Regions from separate parts of the Synechococcus sp. YX-04-1 genome, predicted to be linked through region 4. Evidence: predicted binding sites of a transcription regulator. Region 4 holds the regulator's gene; each other region holds the start of a gene.
What was found. Region 4 encodes NtcA, which controls nitrogen genes in cyanobacteria. Its sites were predicted from a motif close to GTANCNNNNGNTAC; they were not measured.
Positions count from the first base shown of each region.

Region 1: Q3Y53_RS02130 (DUF4278 domain-containing protein) is a predicted target of NtcA. The motif match lies at 1,802-1,815, and genes of this name have one in related genera.
Region 2: Q3Y53_RS08410 (DUF4278 domain-containing protein) is a predicted target of NtcA. The motif match lies at 2,089-2,102, and genes of this name have one in related genera.
Region 3: urtA (urea ABC transporter substrate-binding protein) is a predicted target of NtcA. The motif match lies at 1,007-1,020, and genes of this name have one in related genera.

Region 1 is NZ_JAUONZ010000001.1:420,313-424,278, reverse strand. It holds gene ureC (urease subunit alpha) at 1-952, shown strand, start outside; gene Q3Y53_RS02135 (type 1 glutamine amidotransferase) at 967-1,707, shown strand; gene Q3Y53_RS02130 (DUF4278 domain-containing protein) at 1,899-2,066, shown strand; gene Q3Y53_RS02125 (hypothetical protein) at 2,141-2,365, shown strand; gene Q3Y53_RS02120 (DUF1028 domain-containing protein) at 2,443-3,117, opposite strand; gene Q3Y53_RS02115 (Zn-dependent hydrolase) at 3,114-3,966, opposite strand, start outside.
Region 2 is NZ_JAUONZ010000004.1:107,751-111,716, forward strand. It holds gene Q3Y53_RS08390 (leucyl aminopeptidase) at 1-510, shown strand, start outside; gene Q3Y53_RS08395 (hypothetical protein) at 507-743, shown strand; gene Q3Y53_RS08400 (hypothetical protein) at 759-941, opposite strand; gene Q3Y53_RS08405 (hypothetical protein) at 1,562-1,738, opposite strand; gene Q3Y53_RS08410 (DUF4278 domain-containing protein) at 1,843-2,010, opposite strand; gene Q3Y53_RS08415 (DUF3104 domain-containing protein) at 2,165-2,455, opposite strand; gene Q3Y53_RS08420 (hypothetical protein) at 2,686-2,838, shown strand; gene Q3Y53_RS08425 (hypothetical protein) at 3,055-3,363, shown strand; gene msrA (peptide-methionine (S)-S-oxide reductase MsrA) at 3,382-3,966, opposite strand, start outside.
Region 3 is NZ_JAUONZ010000001.1:427,479-431,444, forward strand. It holds gene Q3Y53_RS02165 (urease accessory protein UreF) at 1-375, shown strand, start outside; gene ureG (urease accessory protein UreG) at 375-980, shown strand; gene urtA (urea ABC transporter substrate-binding protein) at 1,092-2,384, shown strand; gene Q3Y53_RS02180 (branched-chain amino acid ABC transporter permease) at 2,478-3,632, shown strand; gene urtC (urea ABC transporter permease subunit UrtC) at 3,637-3,966, shown strand, end outside.
Region 4 is NZ_JAUONZ010000001.1:34,237-38,202, forward strand. It holds gene dcd (dCTP deaminase) at 1-121, opposite strand, end outside; gene Q3Y53_RS00205 (cob(I)yrinic acid a,c-diamide adenosyltransferase) at 121-720, opposite strand; gene rph (ribonuclease PH) at 866-1,609, shown strand; gene ntcA (global nitrogen regulator NtcA) at 1,668-2,384, shown strand; gene Q3Y53_RS00220 (DUF3084 domain-containing protein) at 2,412-3,563, shown strand; gene Q3Y53_RS00225 (resolvase) at 3,560-3,966, shown strand, end outside.

The sequences.
Region 1 (3,966 bases), 390 kb from region 4:
TGAGGCCGGCTTCGTGGAAGACACGATCGCCGCCATCAAGGGACGCACGATTCACACCTTCCACACCGAAGGTGCCGGCGGCGGCCATGCCCCGGACATCATCAAGATCTGCGGCGAGGCCAACGTGCTGCCGAGCAGCACCAACCCCACCCGGCCTTACACCCGCAACACGCTCGAGGAGCACCTCGACATGCTGATGGTGTGCCACCACCTCGATCCGAAGATCCCCGAGGACGTGGCCTTCGCCGAATCTCGGATCCGGCGCGAAACGATCGCCGCCGAAGACATCCTTCACGACCTGGGTGCCTTCTCGATCATCGCCAGCGACTCCCAGGCCATGGGCCGCGTGGGCGAAGTGATCACCCGCACCTTTCAGACCGCCCACAAGATGAAGGTGCAGCGTGGTGCCCTACCGGAAGACTCCACTCGCAACGACAACCATCGCCTCAAGCGCTACATCGCCAAGGTGACGATCAACCCAGCGTTGGCCCACGGCATCAGCACCGAAGTGGGGTCGATCGAAACCGGCAAGCTCGCCGATCTCGTGCTGTGGAAGCCAGGCTTCTTCGGCATTCGCCCGGAACTGGTGGTGAAGGGCGGTTCCATCGTCTGGGCCCAGATGGGCGACGCCAACGCCTCAATTCCCACCCCTGGCCCCGTGCACGGCCGGCCGATGTTTGGCGCCTTCGGCAAAGCCCTCGCCCCCAGTTGTCTCACCTTCGTGAGCGAAGCAGCGATGGATGCCGACATCCAACGCCAGCTAGGGCTGGAGCGCAAATGCATGGCGGTGAAGGAGACCCGCAGCGTCGGCAAGAGCGCCCTCAAGCTGAATTCAGCACTGCCCAAGGTGAGCGTGGACCCGCAGACCTATGAGGTGTTCGCCGACGGTGAACTGCTCACCTGCGAGCCCGCCGAGGTGCTGCCCCTCGCCCAGCGCTATCTGCTGCTTTGAGCCCCACGCTGTTGGTGGTCCAACACGTTGACCACGAAGACGCCGCACTGGTGGGAGAACTGGCGCGGCAACGGGGCCTGACCCTCCAGACCCTGAGGCCCGACCGGGGCGACCCCCTGCCGGACCCCAGGACGGGTGCGAACAGCATTGCGCTGGTGCTGGGGGGACCGATGAGCGTGAACGATCACGACCAACCGGGCATGGACTGGTTGCGGCAGGAACTGGACTGGTTGACGGCTTGGCACCAGCAGCGCCGGCCGGTGCTGGGCATCTGCCTGGGGGCTCAGCTCTTGGCTGTTGCTGCAGGGGGCTGCGTGAAACCCCTGCAAGTTGGAGCACCACCACAGCATCTGAAGGAATTGGGCCTCGGCGCGATCCACTGGGTCGCGGATCCGAGCGATGAGACCCTGTTGCAGGGGCAACAAAGCAGCAGCTTGGTGCTGCATTGGCATGGCGATCGCATCCACCTGCCGGCTGATGCAACGCTGCTGGGTTCCTCGCTGCACTGTGCGGAACAGGTGTTTCGGATCGGAGCCCACGCCATTGGCCTGCAATGCCACCTCGAGGTCGACGGTGATGCGCTGCAGCACTGGATCGTCAATGACCAAGACTATGTGGTGAGTGCCCTTGGGCCCCAAGGGCCCGATCGCCTGAGCCTGGACTGGCGCAGGCTTGGCGCCACGCTCCAGGAACAAGGCCGACGCTTCTTCAATGCTGCACTTGATCAGCTGATTGACATCAGCCAGGCCCACTAATTCCTACGGATAAAAATAAACAAAACCGAAAACTTTTCTGAACAAGTATCCGCCCGAACACCACTTCGGCATTTGCAGGGGCTTCAATACTTCTGTAGCAACAGCTACCGATCGTTCACTTCGCATCGCGCGAAGCGCAGTTCGTCTCAGGCCATGGAACGGGGACCTGAGCTTGCTTCGAGGACCATCCAATGACCACCCTTCTTTATCGCGGGCATCAGTACCAGCAAAACAACGCAACTGAGGGCAAGCCTTCAGTGCAGCTGGTCTACCGCCGCAACGTGTACCAAGCCCGCCAGATCAACGGCCATAGGGCTCCGGTGCAACTCGTGTACCGCGGTGTGGGCTACACGCGCTAGGGCAACTTCTCAATCCGTAGCAACTCGAACATTCCATTTGCACGGATTGGGGCGTAATAGATCCAGCTTCAGCAATGACGTTGGATCTCATCACTACTCGCCTCGACCACGGTCTCGTGCAGGTAAACCCCTCCAGCGTGCATGGCGTGTTCTGGCTGCAAACGCACTTTCCAGCTCAGGAATGGGATGCCCTGCTGTCTGGACAAGCCGCTTTTGGCATGGATTGCATCGACGATCTGATCACTGACGCCCGTCAGGCTGGCCTGAACGTGGAGTGGGAAGCTTCCGTCCCCAGCTGAATTCCACTGAATTCAAAAAAGCCCTGCAACACCGGTGTGTGCGGGGCTTTTTTAATGGCGTTGGCGAATGTGAATGCTCAAGCCACCAAGCGGTTGAGCATGGGCAATTCCGACAGTTCATCCCTCCACTCCTGGGCCCAAAGGTCCTGACTGCGCTCGTACACCTCCATCAACTGCTCCACGGCGCGCTCGTGGAAATCAACGCGCAGATCCAGCAGTGGAAAGGCGGCTTCACCGCTCACCTGCACCGCCGCTGAGGTACAGAGATTGGAACGGTGATCACCGCCAGCCGCTTCCCCGGCTTGAAGAGCCATCATCAGGCGGCGGCCCAGTTTCAAGCTGGGGTCGCTGGTGAGAAAGGCCTGCTCCATCGCCGCCAACACGGCCTCATCCACCAAGCAATTGCCAGCAACGGACAGGTCACGCTGATGGCGATGCCCTGCCCAAGGGCCGCAATCCTGCCCCGTCCAACAGGCCGTGCGACCGTCCAGGTCAATCAGGTGAAACTGACGCCTGTCACGGTGCTGATCATCGGCAAGCAGGCTGGCCAGAACGCTCTCAGCATCCGAACTCTGCTCTAGGCGCTCCAAACCACAAATCCCCAGATAGGGATTGGTGTGGGCCTGGGTAGCGACAGCACCAACCCCTGCGCGGATGTGGGGCACGGTGGATCCAACGGCCAGATGACAGGTAGCCACAGCCACACCAAAGCGACCGTTGCTGGGGTCCCTGGCCAGGATCGAAAAGGTCACGGCAGCTGACGGTCGAGCCGCAGCAACGTTTCCAGCAGGACCGCAGTGCCCGCCCAGCACTGCTCATCGCTGGTGAACTCTGCAGCGGAATGACTCAAGCCACCCCGGCTGGGCACAAAAATCATGCCCATCGGCCAGCGACGGCCGACCTCCTGGGCATCGTGGCTGGCTCGGCTGGGGAGATGGCTGTGGGACAGGCCGAGATCGGCTGCGGCCTCAGTGATCGTGGCCATCACCAAAGCATCAGCAGGGGTGGGATCAACGCTGAACTGAGGATCCACCGCAATCGGACAGCCCGTTTCAGCACCGATGCGTTCCACCTGCTGCATCAACTCCTCCACCAACTGATCAAGAACGGTCGGATCCACATCCCTCAGGTCAACCGTCAGGGCGACAGCGCCAGGAACAACGTTGGCGGCATTGGGCCAAACCTCCAGTCGACCCACGGTCGCCACCGGATCTCCGGGATGACGGGCGGCCATGGCCTCGACGGCAAGAACAAGACGCGAGGCCGCCACGAGGGCGTCCTGTCGCAGCCCCATCGGTGTCGTGCCGGCGTGGTTGGCCTGACCCTGCACCTTGATGCTGAACCGACGCTGACCGACAACACCCTCCACAACACCAATGGCATCACCGCGTTGCTCGAGAACACCGCCCTGCTCAACATGCAATTCCAAGAAGGCGGCATAGGCCTCATCTGAGCGTCGGGCCGAAGCCAAAGACGGCCAATGCCCGCCGATGCGCGCCAGGTTGTCCTGAATCGGCTGGCCATTGCTAGTGGCATAACTCTCCGGGGCATCGGATGCCGTCCCCGTCAAACCCTTGCAACCCACCATCGTCGACTCCTCG
Region 2 (3,966 bases), on a different contig from region 4:
CCCGGCGACATCGTCACGGCCGCCAACGGCATGACGATTGAGATCAACAACACCGACGCCGAAGGCCGCCTCACCCTCGCCGATGCGCTGCTCTACGCCTGCGAGCAGAAACCCGATGCCGTGGTGGATCTGGCCACCCTCACCGGAGCCTGCGTCATTGCCCTGGGTGATGAGATGGCCGGGCTGTGGTCCAACAATGACGACCTAGCGGAGGCCCTCGATGCCGCTGCTCAGACGGGTGGTGAAGGCCTCTGGCGCATGCCACTGCGGCAGTCCTACAGGGATGGATTGAAGTCGTTGCTGGCCGATATGAAGAACACCGGCCCGCGGCCAGGCGGTTCGATCACAGCCGCCCTATTCCTCAAGGAGTTCGTGGCCAAAGACACCGCCTGGGCCCACATCGACATCGCCGGACCGGTCTGGAGTGACAAGGGCAAAGGGGTCAATCCCGCTGGAGCCACCGGCTACGGCGTGCGCACCCTGGTGAACTGGGTGCTGGCCCAGTCATGAGCCGCTCCCCGGTGCGCTGGTACATCAAGGCCCAATTGGGGGTACTTCTGCTCCCGGTAGGGCTTTGCCTGTTCGGCGAAGCGGTGAGCCGCAAGGTGGTTCAGATGCTGGGCAAGGATGGAGGCCCCTGGTTCTGGTACGGCACCCTCAGCCTGATCTGCATCAACGCCGGAATCGGCCTGATGATCGATAGCGGGCTGACCCGTGGTTTTCCAGGGCGACGTCAGGGCTGATCGGGACGCGCCCAATCAGGATGCAACCGCTTGCAGTTCAAGGGAACGGTCGGGTGTTTCAAGCGCATGGATCTGCCACCTTGCTCGCTCGGAGCAAGTTTCCAACACCCGATCGAGATCATCCGACGCATGCTTCGGCGACGCGTAGGGACCGATATGACGGGTGCCAAGACCATCCTTAATGGTCAGCAAATACATACAACCCTCCTCTCACCGCCAGATCGTAAGCATGGCTTCCACCTTGGTCGATGGCTGGAAACCCGTCTGTTCACTGAGAACTTGCCGAATCATTCAGGTTGCCGCGCTTAATCTTTTCAACAGGTTGAGTGTTGGTTTCTTAAGGAATTCGACCGGATTTGATCAGGTAACGGCCGGCTCGACCCCCTGGAGCGAGACCTCGTATCACTCCAGGGGTATTGGGCTCAGTTGACGTCAGTCACAGCCGCTGGAGCAGCAGACCTGCCTGACATCTCGCGCAGAGAACCAGCAGCACAGAGGGTCGAGAGCGCGATCGCGACCAGGGCGGCGCTGTTGATCAACTTGAGCGCTACAGGCAGATGGGTGTTAACCATCTCGCGGACATTTGCCATGGAGAAAGTTCACGGTGAACATGTTTATGGTGCAACCCTTGTCAACGCAACGAGAGCGTCCGCAGAGAACGACTCCTTTTTCTTGGGTCCCTCACACCAAAAACGTTTTGTCGTGATGGCGACGACCAGCCACGAGAGTCCAGGTCATCCTTCGGAGGCTTCTTTCGGTGAAGGGGCAACGCGTCGAACGCGGGGGTGCCTAGGGAACACCCCCCCTTTTTTTGGGCATCAGGCCACAAGCACAAGGGCGACGTTGAGAATCGCCAGCCCCACCAAGAACACCGCCGCCAACAACGCGGCTTCCGGGAAGAACTTGGCAATCACAAATCCCACCCCAAGAAACACCGAGGAGATCACGATGGCGGTGAGGTCCGTTCCCACTGGCGGGCTTTGACTGTCTCGCACACACAATGACGAAATCCCGCTTGGATCGTGGTCGGCCATCCACCAAGCGGCTCAATAAAAAACCCCCGCCAATGGCAGGGGCAAGACCTGAAAGAAGCTTCGGCCTACTTGGTGTAGGAGACGCCTCGATAGGTAAGGGTGGGGTGCACGTCGCGCGCGACCTCCTCCCGGCAGGTGTTGTAGTGCTCGCGTCGGTAGGTCAGCTCAACACAGGCTTTGGGTGCTGATACCGCTGCTGCGTAGGCGTGACCTCGATAAAGAAGTGCCGTCATTGGAAGTTCCTCGAAGAAATCCAAGTCCCCGTTCCGTGGCTTGGAGCGACTGCGCCCCTCTAAAGGGGTGAACGTTCTGTAGCAACTGCTACACAGCCTTTATAGAACAACCGTCAACCCCGCGTTATTGACGCGGACACACACCGCCCCTTAATCAACACTCCTCACGGACGAGCGCACTGGCCGGCCATCCATCCATCGACCAGATCACATCAGAAATCGCATCGGCATTGATCCACGTGATGACGCCCGTGTCCACATCAGCCACCTGAAACAGAGACGGGAGCCTGGGGTGACGCGCACTCCCCTCACAGAAGATCACCTGCCCCATCCACCAATCCCCTTGATCGAGCTGGTCTCCACCAACGATCACAAAGTGGCCTGGGCGGACATGGAGGAATGGAGCTTCCGCCTTCACCGCGAGATCGCTGTGATCAACAGACATACGCCGCCCATGAATAGTACTCCTGTACTCATAGCCATAGCGGCCCAGGTTTGGCAACCCGTGGATCGCGCTGGCGTCTTGGTGCGGGTGTGTTGCCAGACACTGACGTAAGCACTTTTGCTCCCTGGACGTGGGCCCATGGGCGTCTAGGTTTCGTCAGTCTTCAGATCTGTAGGTCCACTTTCGATCGCACTAGGCCTTGAGCCTGCCGCTGTCGAGAACGCCAATCGATGACTGACCGCACTCTCAGCATTTCCGATGCACTGCGCGAAGCGCAGCTGCAGCGCCTGGAAGCCTCCTTGGCCTGCAAGACGGCATCCAAGCCTCAGGCCACAACACAGCCAGCCAAAGACAACGACAAGGACGCCAAAGCAAGCGACTGATCGCAACAGTCCTCACGCATTCCTTGATCAGATCGGCATATTGAGGGGCATCCGGCACTTGCCGGTGTCCTCAAGTGCTGTGCTGTGGAGTCACTGCTCTCGATCCTGCTGGGTATCGCGCTCGCGTGGGCGATCACACGGGTGATCATCTGGCTGAGCGACCGTGCTCGCACCCGGGGGCGCTCTGCCGAGGATTGAGGCTGCCATCCTTTAGGCATGGACCGATCTCCTGCCGAAAAAGAGCTCAACCGCATTGAACGTGAGCTGGATGCGAACAACCAACCTGGAGGGGAACCACCTGTGAAGCGAGGCGGTGGTCAGGGTGGTGGAGGACAGACAGGGAAGTCAGGCAACAGATCGCTGGATGCCGTGCTGGTCACGGCGCTGTTGCTGTTCGTTGTCTCAGCCGTACTGGTGTTCGCAGACCGGCTCAGCTCGACTCAACGCATGCAACTGACAGCTGGTTCCGTTGGAGGAGCTGTTGGCCTGTTGCTCGGCTATGGCGTCGGAAGGCTGAGGCCTTAAGGCCACCGGAACTGAGCTCTAATTCCCCCAGGCGTTACCGGAACGAGCGTTGTCCCCCCAGACGGTGTCGAGCCTGCGATCACGACCGCAGCTGAACCGGTAAAAGTTGTATTTGACGGCGTTGTTCTCCGCGTAGTTCTGGTGGTAACCCTCGGCGGGCCAGAAGCGAGCCGCCGGCCTGAGCTCCACCTTCAAAGCAGACCGGGATTGCCCGAGCTCGCGGGCCACCGCCTCAGCACTGGCCTCAGCGGCCTGAGCCTGGACGGGATCGGCCGTGAAAATCACCGGCCGATAGGAATCGCCGCGGTCACAGAACTGACCGCCGCCGTCCAGGGGATCCACATTGCGCCAGTAGCTACGCAACAGCTCCGCATAGCTGATCAGATCCGAGTCAAAACGCACCTGCACCGCTTCCTGGTGACCTGTGGTCTCACTGCTCACCTGCCGGTACGTGGGGCGCTCCAGCTGCCCGCCGCTGTAGCCGCTCACGGCCTCCCGCACCCCCGGCAGATCCTCCAGGTCGTGCTCCAGACACCAGAAACAGCCACCGGCAAATACCGCCGTCTGCAACTCAGCCATGGCCTGTTGGGGCCAGCTAAGCAG
Region 3 (3,966 bases), 390 kb from region 4:
GCCCAGCAGCGTCAGATGGGGATGTCGCTGCTGCAGTTGATGTCTGACATGGGGCACGACTTGCCTGAACCCGTTGCCCTTAGCTGGCCAGCGGCCTGGGCCTGGGCCGCTGTGGGCTTGTCGGTTTCAGCAGGAGACATGGTGGAGGGATACCTCTACGGCTGGGTTGCCAATCAGCTCAGTGCTTCGGTCCGGCTGCTGCCGTTGGGTCCGTCCCGAGCACAGGTGCTGCAACAACGGCTGCTGCCGCTGATTGCCTCGCAAGCGCAGCTGCTTCAGGCGGCCGATCCGCAGCAGCTCTGGAGCAGCGGTGTGGGTGCGGGCATGGCGCAGCTTGCCCATGCTGAGCTGTATTCACGCCTGTTTCGAAGCTGATGAGCAGCAAACTGCGCCTGGGGGTGGCGGGTCCTGTGGGATCCGGCAAGACCGCACTGGTGGAGGCGCTCTGTCGCCGCTTGCGCGACGACCTGCAGCTCGCGGTGGTCACCAATGACATCTACACCCAGGAGGATGCCCAGTTCCTCACCCGTGCCGGTGCCCTGGATCCAGAGCGGATCCGTGGAGTGGAGACGGGTGGTTGCCCCCACACGGCGATCCGCGAAGACTGCTCGATCAATAGAGCCGCTGTGGCAGAGCTGGAGGCGCAATTCCCTGACCTGGATCTTGTTCTGGTTGAAAGCGGTGGCGACAACCTGGCGGCGAGCTTCAGTCCTGAACTGGTGGATCTCTGCATCTATGTGATCGACGTGGCAGCTGGCGACAAGATTCCCCGTAAAGGGGGGCCTGGCATCACCCGCTCTGATCTGCTGGTGATCAACAAGATTGATCTGGCTCCCCAGGTTGGTGCCGATCTTTCGGTGATGGAACAGGACACCCTGCGAATGCGTGGAGACCGGCCCTGGTGTTTCACCAATCTCCACAGCGGCGAAGGTTTGGAGCAGGTGGTGGGCTTCTTGTTGCAACAGCTACCGAATCGTTGATCCGCAGCCGCTGGTCTCGCCATTTGGTTCTGATTGATACCAAAGCAAGGGCGTGCTGATTCGTACCTTCCGTCAGCTGCCGTCAGGCACATCCCTGTGTTGTGGAACACCATGAGCTCTTCACTTTCTAAGCGTCTGTTTGCCGGCATGGCCGCGGCGTCGCTGGGTCTTGCCGTGACCGCTTGCGGTGGCGATGACAAGGCTGCCAACGTTGATTACGACGACAGCGTCACCGTCGGCATCCTGCACTCGCTGACCGGCACCATGGCCATCTCCGAGTCCACCCTGGTGGACACCGAGAAAATGGCGATCGATGAGATCAACGCCGCCGGTGGCGTCGAGGTTGACGGTAAGAAGTACAAGATCGAGTACATCGTCGAGGACGGTGCCTCCGACTGGCCCACCTTCGCTGAGAAGTCCAAGAAGCTGATCGACCAGGATCAGGTGCCCGTCGTTTTCGGTGGTTGGACCTCCGCCAGCCGCAAGGCGATGCTGCCTGTGTACGAGTCGAAGGACGCCTTCCTCTACTACCCGATTCAGTACGAGGGTCAGGAGTGTTCCAACAACATCTTCTACACCGGTGCAACTCCGAACCAGCAGTCGGAGCCTGCCACCAAGTTCATGTATGAGAAGTCGCCTGCTGCTGGCAAGCCCTTCTTCCTCGTGGGTTCGGACTACGTCTTCCCCCGCACCTCCAACACCATCACCAAGGAACAGCTCAAGTCCCTGGGTGGCGAAGTGGTCGGTGAGGACTATCTGCCCCTGGGCAACACCGAGGTTGCTCCGATCATCGCCAAGATCAAGAAGGCCCTGCCTGACGGCGGTGTGATCATCAACACCCTGAACGGTGACCAGAACGTTGCCTTCTTCAAGCAGATCCAGGACGCCGGCATCACCCCCGATAACGGCTACTACGTGATGAGCTACTCCATTGCGGAAGAGGAGATCAGCACCATCGGTTCTGAGTTCCTTGAGGGCCACTACGGCGCTTGGAACTACATGATGTCGATCGACACCCCGGCATCCAAGAAGTTCGCTGCTGACTTCAAGGCCAAGTACGGCGCCGACCGGCAGGTCGCTGACCCTCAGGAGTCGGCCTACAACATGGTTTACCTCTGGAAGAAGGCTGTCGAGAAGGCCAACAGCTTCGACGACGACAAGGTGCGTGAGGCCCTGGTCGGCATCGAGTTCGACGCGCCTCAGGGTCCTGTGACGGTGATGCCTAACCACCACCTGTCCCAGACCGTGCGCATTGGCCAGATCACTGCTGACGGTCAGTTCGAGATCCTCGAATCCACCGACGGTCCTGTGGCGCCTCAGGCCTGGAACCAGTTCGAGCCCAGCTCCAAGGGCTTCGCTTGCGACTGGACCGATGCCGCCAAGGGCGAGAAGTACAAGCTCTGATCTTTTGATCACAGCCTGATTGCTCTCCAGGGAGGAGCCCGGTGACGGGCTCCTCCTTTCGTCGTTTCATTGAACGCTTCGTTTCACACGTCTGTGCAACTGCTTCTCGAAAGCCTGTTCAACGGTGTTGCCATCGGCTCGGTGCTGCTGATGGCCGCCCTCGGACTGGCCATTGTCTTTGGCCTCATGGGCGTGATCAACCTCGCCCATGGCGAGCTGATCATGCTTGGGGCCTACACCACCTACGTGGTGCAGCTGATCTTCAAGCTTCCTGCTCTGCAGCCGGTTTACTACGCCTACGTGCTGGTGGCGCTTCCCCTGGCTTTCATCGTCAGTGGTGTGGTCGGCATCCTGCTGGAACGCACCGTGATTCGCCGGCTCTACGGCAACCCGCTGGAGACGTTGTTGGCGACATGGGGTGTCAGCTTGATTCTTCAGCAGTTTGTGCGGAGTGTTCCCTTGGCTCATGCCGCCGGCCTGATCCTGGCGCTGGTGCTGGGCTTTGGCCTCCCGCTGCTGCTTCCCTCCTCTCTCCTGGCGGGGCCTCGAGCACGCTTGGTGCGTGCGGGGAGTTGGGCTGTTTCCGCCCTGGGAGGCGTGCTGTTGGCGGGTGGCCTGGCTTCACAAATCAGCCGCATCGCCCGAGCCACCTCCCGCAACGTGGATGTGACGGCACCCAAATGGATGCGCGGTGGGATCGAATTCATAGACATCACCTTTCCTGTGCCGCGTCTGGTGATCATCGTGATCACGATCGTTGCTGTGGTTGGGGTGACGTGGTTCCTCAACAAAAGCGTGTGGGGCATGCGTATTCGTGCCGTTACCCAGAACCGTTCGATGAGTGATTGCCTGGGGATCCCCACCGACACCGTTGATGTGCTCACCTTTGGCATCGGCTCCGGTCTGGCCGGGGTGGCGGGGGTGGCTGTTTCCCTGCTGGGTTCGGTGGGCCCCAACGTGGGCGGGTCTTACATCGTGGGCTGCTTCATGGTGGTGGTGCTCGGTGGCGTCGGAAACCTGTTGGGCACCGTGCTCGCTTCCTTTGCCATCGGCTTGCTCACCGACTTGATCGGTGCTGGCCGACTGCTGACGATCTGGCCTGACATGCCGGCTCCCCTGGCCGGTGCGGTGAATTTCTTTGCCACCACGAGCATGGCTCAAGTGATGGTGTTCGCTCTGATCGTGGTGTTCCTTCAATTCCGTCCCGCGGGTCTATTCCCGCAGAAGGGACGCATGGTGGAGGCTTGATCTGATGTTCCAAGCATTTCAACAACGTCGTTGGTCCTTGATCATCCTTTGGGTGGTGATCGTTGCGGCCATCGTTGCTGCGCCTGCTGTTCTGCCGGTGTTTCGGCTGAATTTGTTGGGTCGCTTCCTCTCCCTGGCGATCGTTGCCCTGGGCATCGACTTGATCTGGGGCTTCACCGGTTTGCTCAGCCTTGGCCAGGGCATCTTTTTTGCCCTTGGCGGCTACGTGGCAGCCATGTATCTGCAGCTGAACAGCTCGGGTGATCTTCCCAATGGCATTCCCGAGTTCTTCAGCCTCTACGGCTTGGATCGTTTGCCCGCCTTCTGGGAACCG
Region 4 (3,966 bases):
CGAAACTCAGCACCGGTCGCAGCTTCTGCTCCGGCTCGAGGTGACGGACCAACCCGCTCTGGAATGGCTCGATCATTCCCTGACCGGCCTGTTCAGTGATCCAGCGATCGCACTTGAGCATCAGAAACCTCGGCGCAACTCCGTGACTTGATCTGCCATCTCCACCACACCGGCGGGGATTGCAGGTCCAGTGATGATCACATCCATCGAAGCGGGCCGCTGCTCGAGGGCTTCAATCACGTCCGCTTCATCCAGGTATCCGAAGGCCACTGCAAGACCGATTTCATCCAAGACCAGCTGGTCGAGATCTCCCTGGATCAGATGCTGGCGGCAGATGGACCAAACAGCAGCCACCGCCTCAGCGCCACCGGGATGCCCCGGCGAGGAGAGGCAGAGGGGCACTTCCGGCCGCAGCCAAACAAGGCCTCCACAGAGCTGCACCCGTCCTGCAGGTCCCTGCTGAACGCCCCCTTTGAGGAACTGACTGATCAGAACACGACTGCCCAAGCCGGCAGCACGCATGGCTTGACTCAGAACATTGGCGAAACTGCCTCGGTAGGGCGCTGTATGCACTTGCAGCTGCCCTTCTGGAGCCACCAGATGTAGGGGTGGCGGGTCAGAGACAGAAGGTAAGGGCCTGAGGCCCGCCCGCTGCAAAGCCTGCTGATCCCGATCCAGGGAGTTCTGGAAGGCTTGGGGGTCGGCGAGGCTTGTGGTCATCGCGGAAGCATCTGTCCGGGCGATCCCGGCGAGACCTTGAATCTAGCGGCGAGATCACATTCCACAAGAGGATTGACACCACCCATGGTGTTTGGACAGGGCGAGACCCAACCGCCTGCGAGGCTTGACGAACTGCACACCACCGATGAGCCAATCCCTTGAACACCGCACTGATGGCCGTCGCCCGCAGCAGTTGCGACCGTTCTCGGTGACCTGGAATCCCATGGGGTTCGCCTTGAGCTCCCTTGTGGTTCACACCGGTCGAACCGCTGTGCTCTGCAGCGTCTGCTTGGAGGACAAGGTTCCCCGCTGGCGTAAGGGAGAAGGGTTGGGATGGCTCAGCGCCGAATACCGTCTGCTGCCCGGCTCCACCCCACAGCGGCAATCACGGGAGCTAATGAAACTCTCGGGTCGCACCCAGGAGATTCAGCGGTTGATCGGCCGCAGCCTGCGCGCCGTGATCGACATGGAGCGCCTTGGTGAGCGCACCTTGCTGATCGACTGCGACGTGATCCAAGCGGACGCCGGCACCAGGACGGCCTCGATCACCGGGGCTTGGCTTGCCCTGGACCAGGCCTGCCGATCACTGGTGGAACAAGGAGTCCTGGAGCAATCGCCCCTGGTCGACCAGGTGGCGGCCGTGTCCGTCGGCTTGGTGGATGGCCAGGCCTTGCTGGATCTGGACTACAGCGAAGACAGCCGAGCTGAGGTGGACCTGAATGTTGTGCAGGCCGGCGATGGACGTCTGTTGGAAATCCAGGGAACTGCTGAGGGAGCGCCCTTCAGCCGCAACCAACTCAATGAGCTGCTGGATTTAGCGGAGCCGGGAGTGTCATCCCTGATGCAGGCGCAACGCCAGGCCTTCAACGAGCACAGCAGCGTTACGTAATAACCGCTACATGGCGGCCACCGCCAGCTCCGTAACTTCGCCTCACCAGGGGGTTGTCATGACCAGTAGCCGAGGTTTCAGCCGATACGCCCCGCAGATGGTGGCTCCAGCTCCCAGCGCAGAGCCGGCCAACCGTTCTCTCCTGGAGATCATCCGGGATCTCGATGGCGCCAGCAGTGAACTGGTTGACCGCAACAAGACCATCTTCTTCCCCGGAGATCCCGCAGAACGGGTGTATCTGATCCGCCGGGGAGCCGTGCGCCTGTCCCGCGTTTACGAGTCGGGTGAAGAAATCACCGTGGCCCTGCTTCGCGAGAACAGCCTCTTCGGAGTGCTGTCCCTGCTGACCGGTCAAAGGTCCGATCGGTTCTACCACGCTGTGGCCTTCACCCGGGTCGAAATGGTGACGGCACCGGCGACCTCCGTGAAGGCCGCCATCGAAGCAGACACCAGCGTTGGCCTGCGCTTGCTGCAGGGTCTCTCCAGCCGAATTCTGCAGACCGAAACGATGATTGAAACCCTGACCCACAGGGACATGTCATCCCGGCTGGTGAGCTTCCTGCTCGTGCTGTGCAGGGATTTCGGCGTGGCAGATGAGCTGGGCATCACCATCGACCTACGCCTGTCCCATCAAGCCATCGCCGAAGCAATTGGCTCAACACGGGTCACAATCACGCGTCTGCTGGGAGACTTGCGTCAATCCGGTCTGGTTCAGATTGACCGCAAGAAAATCACCGTTCTGGATCCAATCGCTCTGGCCAAACGCTTCAGCTAAGCCGGCCATCGACCGACGGGTGCAGCCATGAGCGGCTGGGCACTGATCCTGGTTCTGCTGGTGCTCGGGGGCGTGCTGTCGACCCTGGGCGACCGTTTGGGCAGCCGCGTCGGCAAAGCGCGACTCAGTTTGTTCAGGATGCGCCCAAGGCGCACCGCCGTTTTGATCACGGTGCTGACCGGCAGCCTGATCAGCGCACTCTCGCTTGGCCTGATGCTGTTGGTGAGCCGGCAGTTGCGGGTGGGCCTGTTTGAACTGGATGCCCTGCAGGAGAAACTCCAGGACAGCCGGCAACAGCTGGAGGCAGCCGAGCGGGAACGGGACAAGACCCAAACGGAAACCAAGCGGATCGCCACTGAGCTCAAGCAATCGCAGCAACGGGCCAACACCCTGCGCCTTGAACTGGCTCCTCTTCAGAAAGAGCGGGCCCAACTCGAAGCTGAACGTGAACGCCTCAGCCAGGACATCGCCTCCCGCGATGCGGACATCCAGCGGACGGAAGCCGAACTCAACAGCGTTCGCAGCCGCATCCGTGCCGGTGAGCAGGAACTCAAGGAACTGGAACGCAATCTGGTCGCCCTGAGGCGTGGATCGGTGGTGATCAGCAGCGGACAGACCTTGGCGAGAGCAACGGTTCGACTCGATGCCCCAGACCAGGCGAAACAGGCTGTGGACAGGCTGTTGCAGGAGGCCAATCTCAACGCCTACGGGAAAGTGCGGCCTGGCGAAGCCCCCGAACGCCAGTTGATCCGCGTTCCGCGCAGCGATGTTGAACGCCTGCAAAGCATCATCCGCAAACCGGAGACCTGGGTGATCTCGCTGCGCTCCGCCACCAATGTGCTGCGGGGTGAAACAGCGGTGTACGCCTTCCCCGAGGTGCGTCCCAACCGGCCAGTGGCCCAACGCGGAGACGTGCTGGCCACCACCACACTGCCACCGGATGAACGCACGCCAGAGGGCATTCGCACACGACTGAACCTTCTCTTGGCCTCGGCCTATGCCGAGGTGCAGCGGAGAGGATCGCTGAGCGAGGGCCTTCAGTTCGATGGATCAGCCCTCTCCCAACTGGCCCAGACCCTGATGGAAGGACCCAGCCAAAGCGTTGGATTGGAAGTGATTTCCGCAGGGGTCAGCAACAGCGCCGATCCTGTCGTCGTCACAATTCAGCCATCCCCATGAAACGGGTGGCCGTTCTCGATCCAGGCCGCTGCAAATGTGGTCTTGTGCTGGCTGATCTTCAGCTCGGCCTCGTGCGCGAAGGGCATGTGCTGGACCCGGACGCTGTGGAACCCTGGCTGGAGAAGTGGAATCACGACCAAGCTCTCGACCGCATCCTGATCGGCGACGGCACGGGCAGCCGAGCCTGGATCAAGCAACTGGAATGGCTGGGCAATCTCACCGTGATTCCTGAACAGGGAACAACCCTGAGGGCAAGACAGCGTTACTGGACGTTGTGGCCGGCTCGAGGTTGGCGACGAATGCTGCCGGCAGGACTGCGCATTCCACCGGTGGATCTGGATGCCGTGGCCGCTTTGGTGATGCTCGAGGAGCACCTGCAGTGCCGCCTGAAATGGCCGGTGCC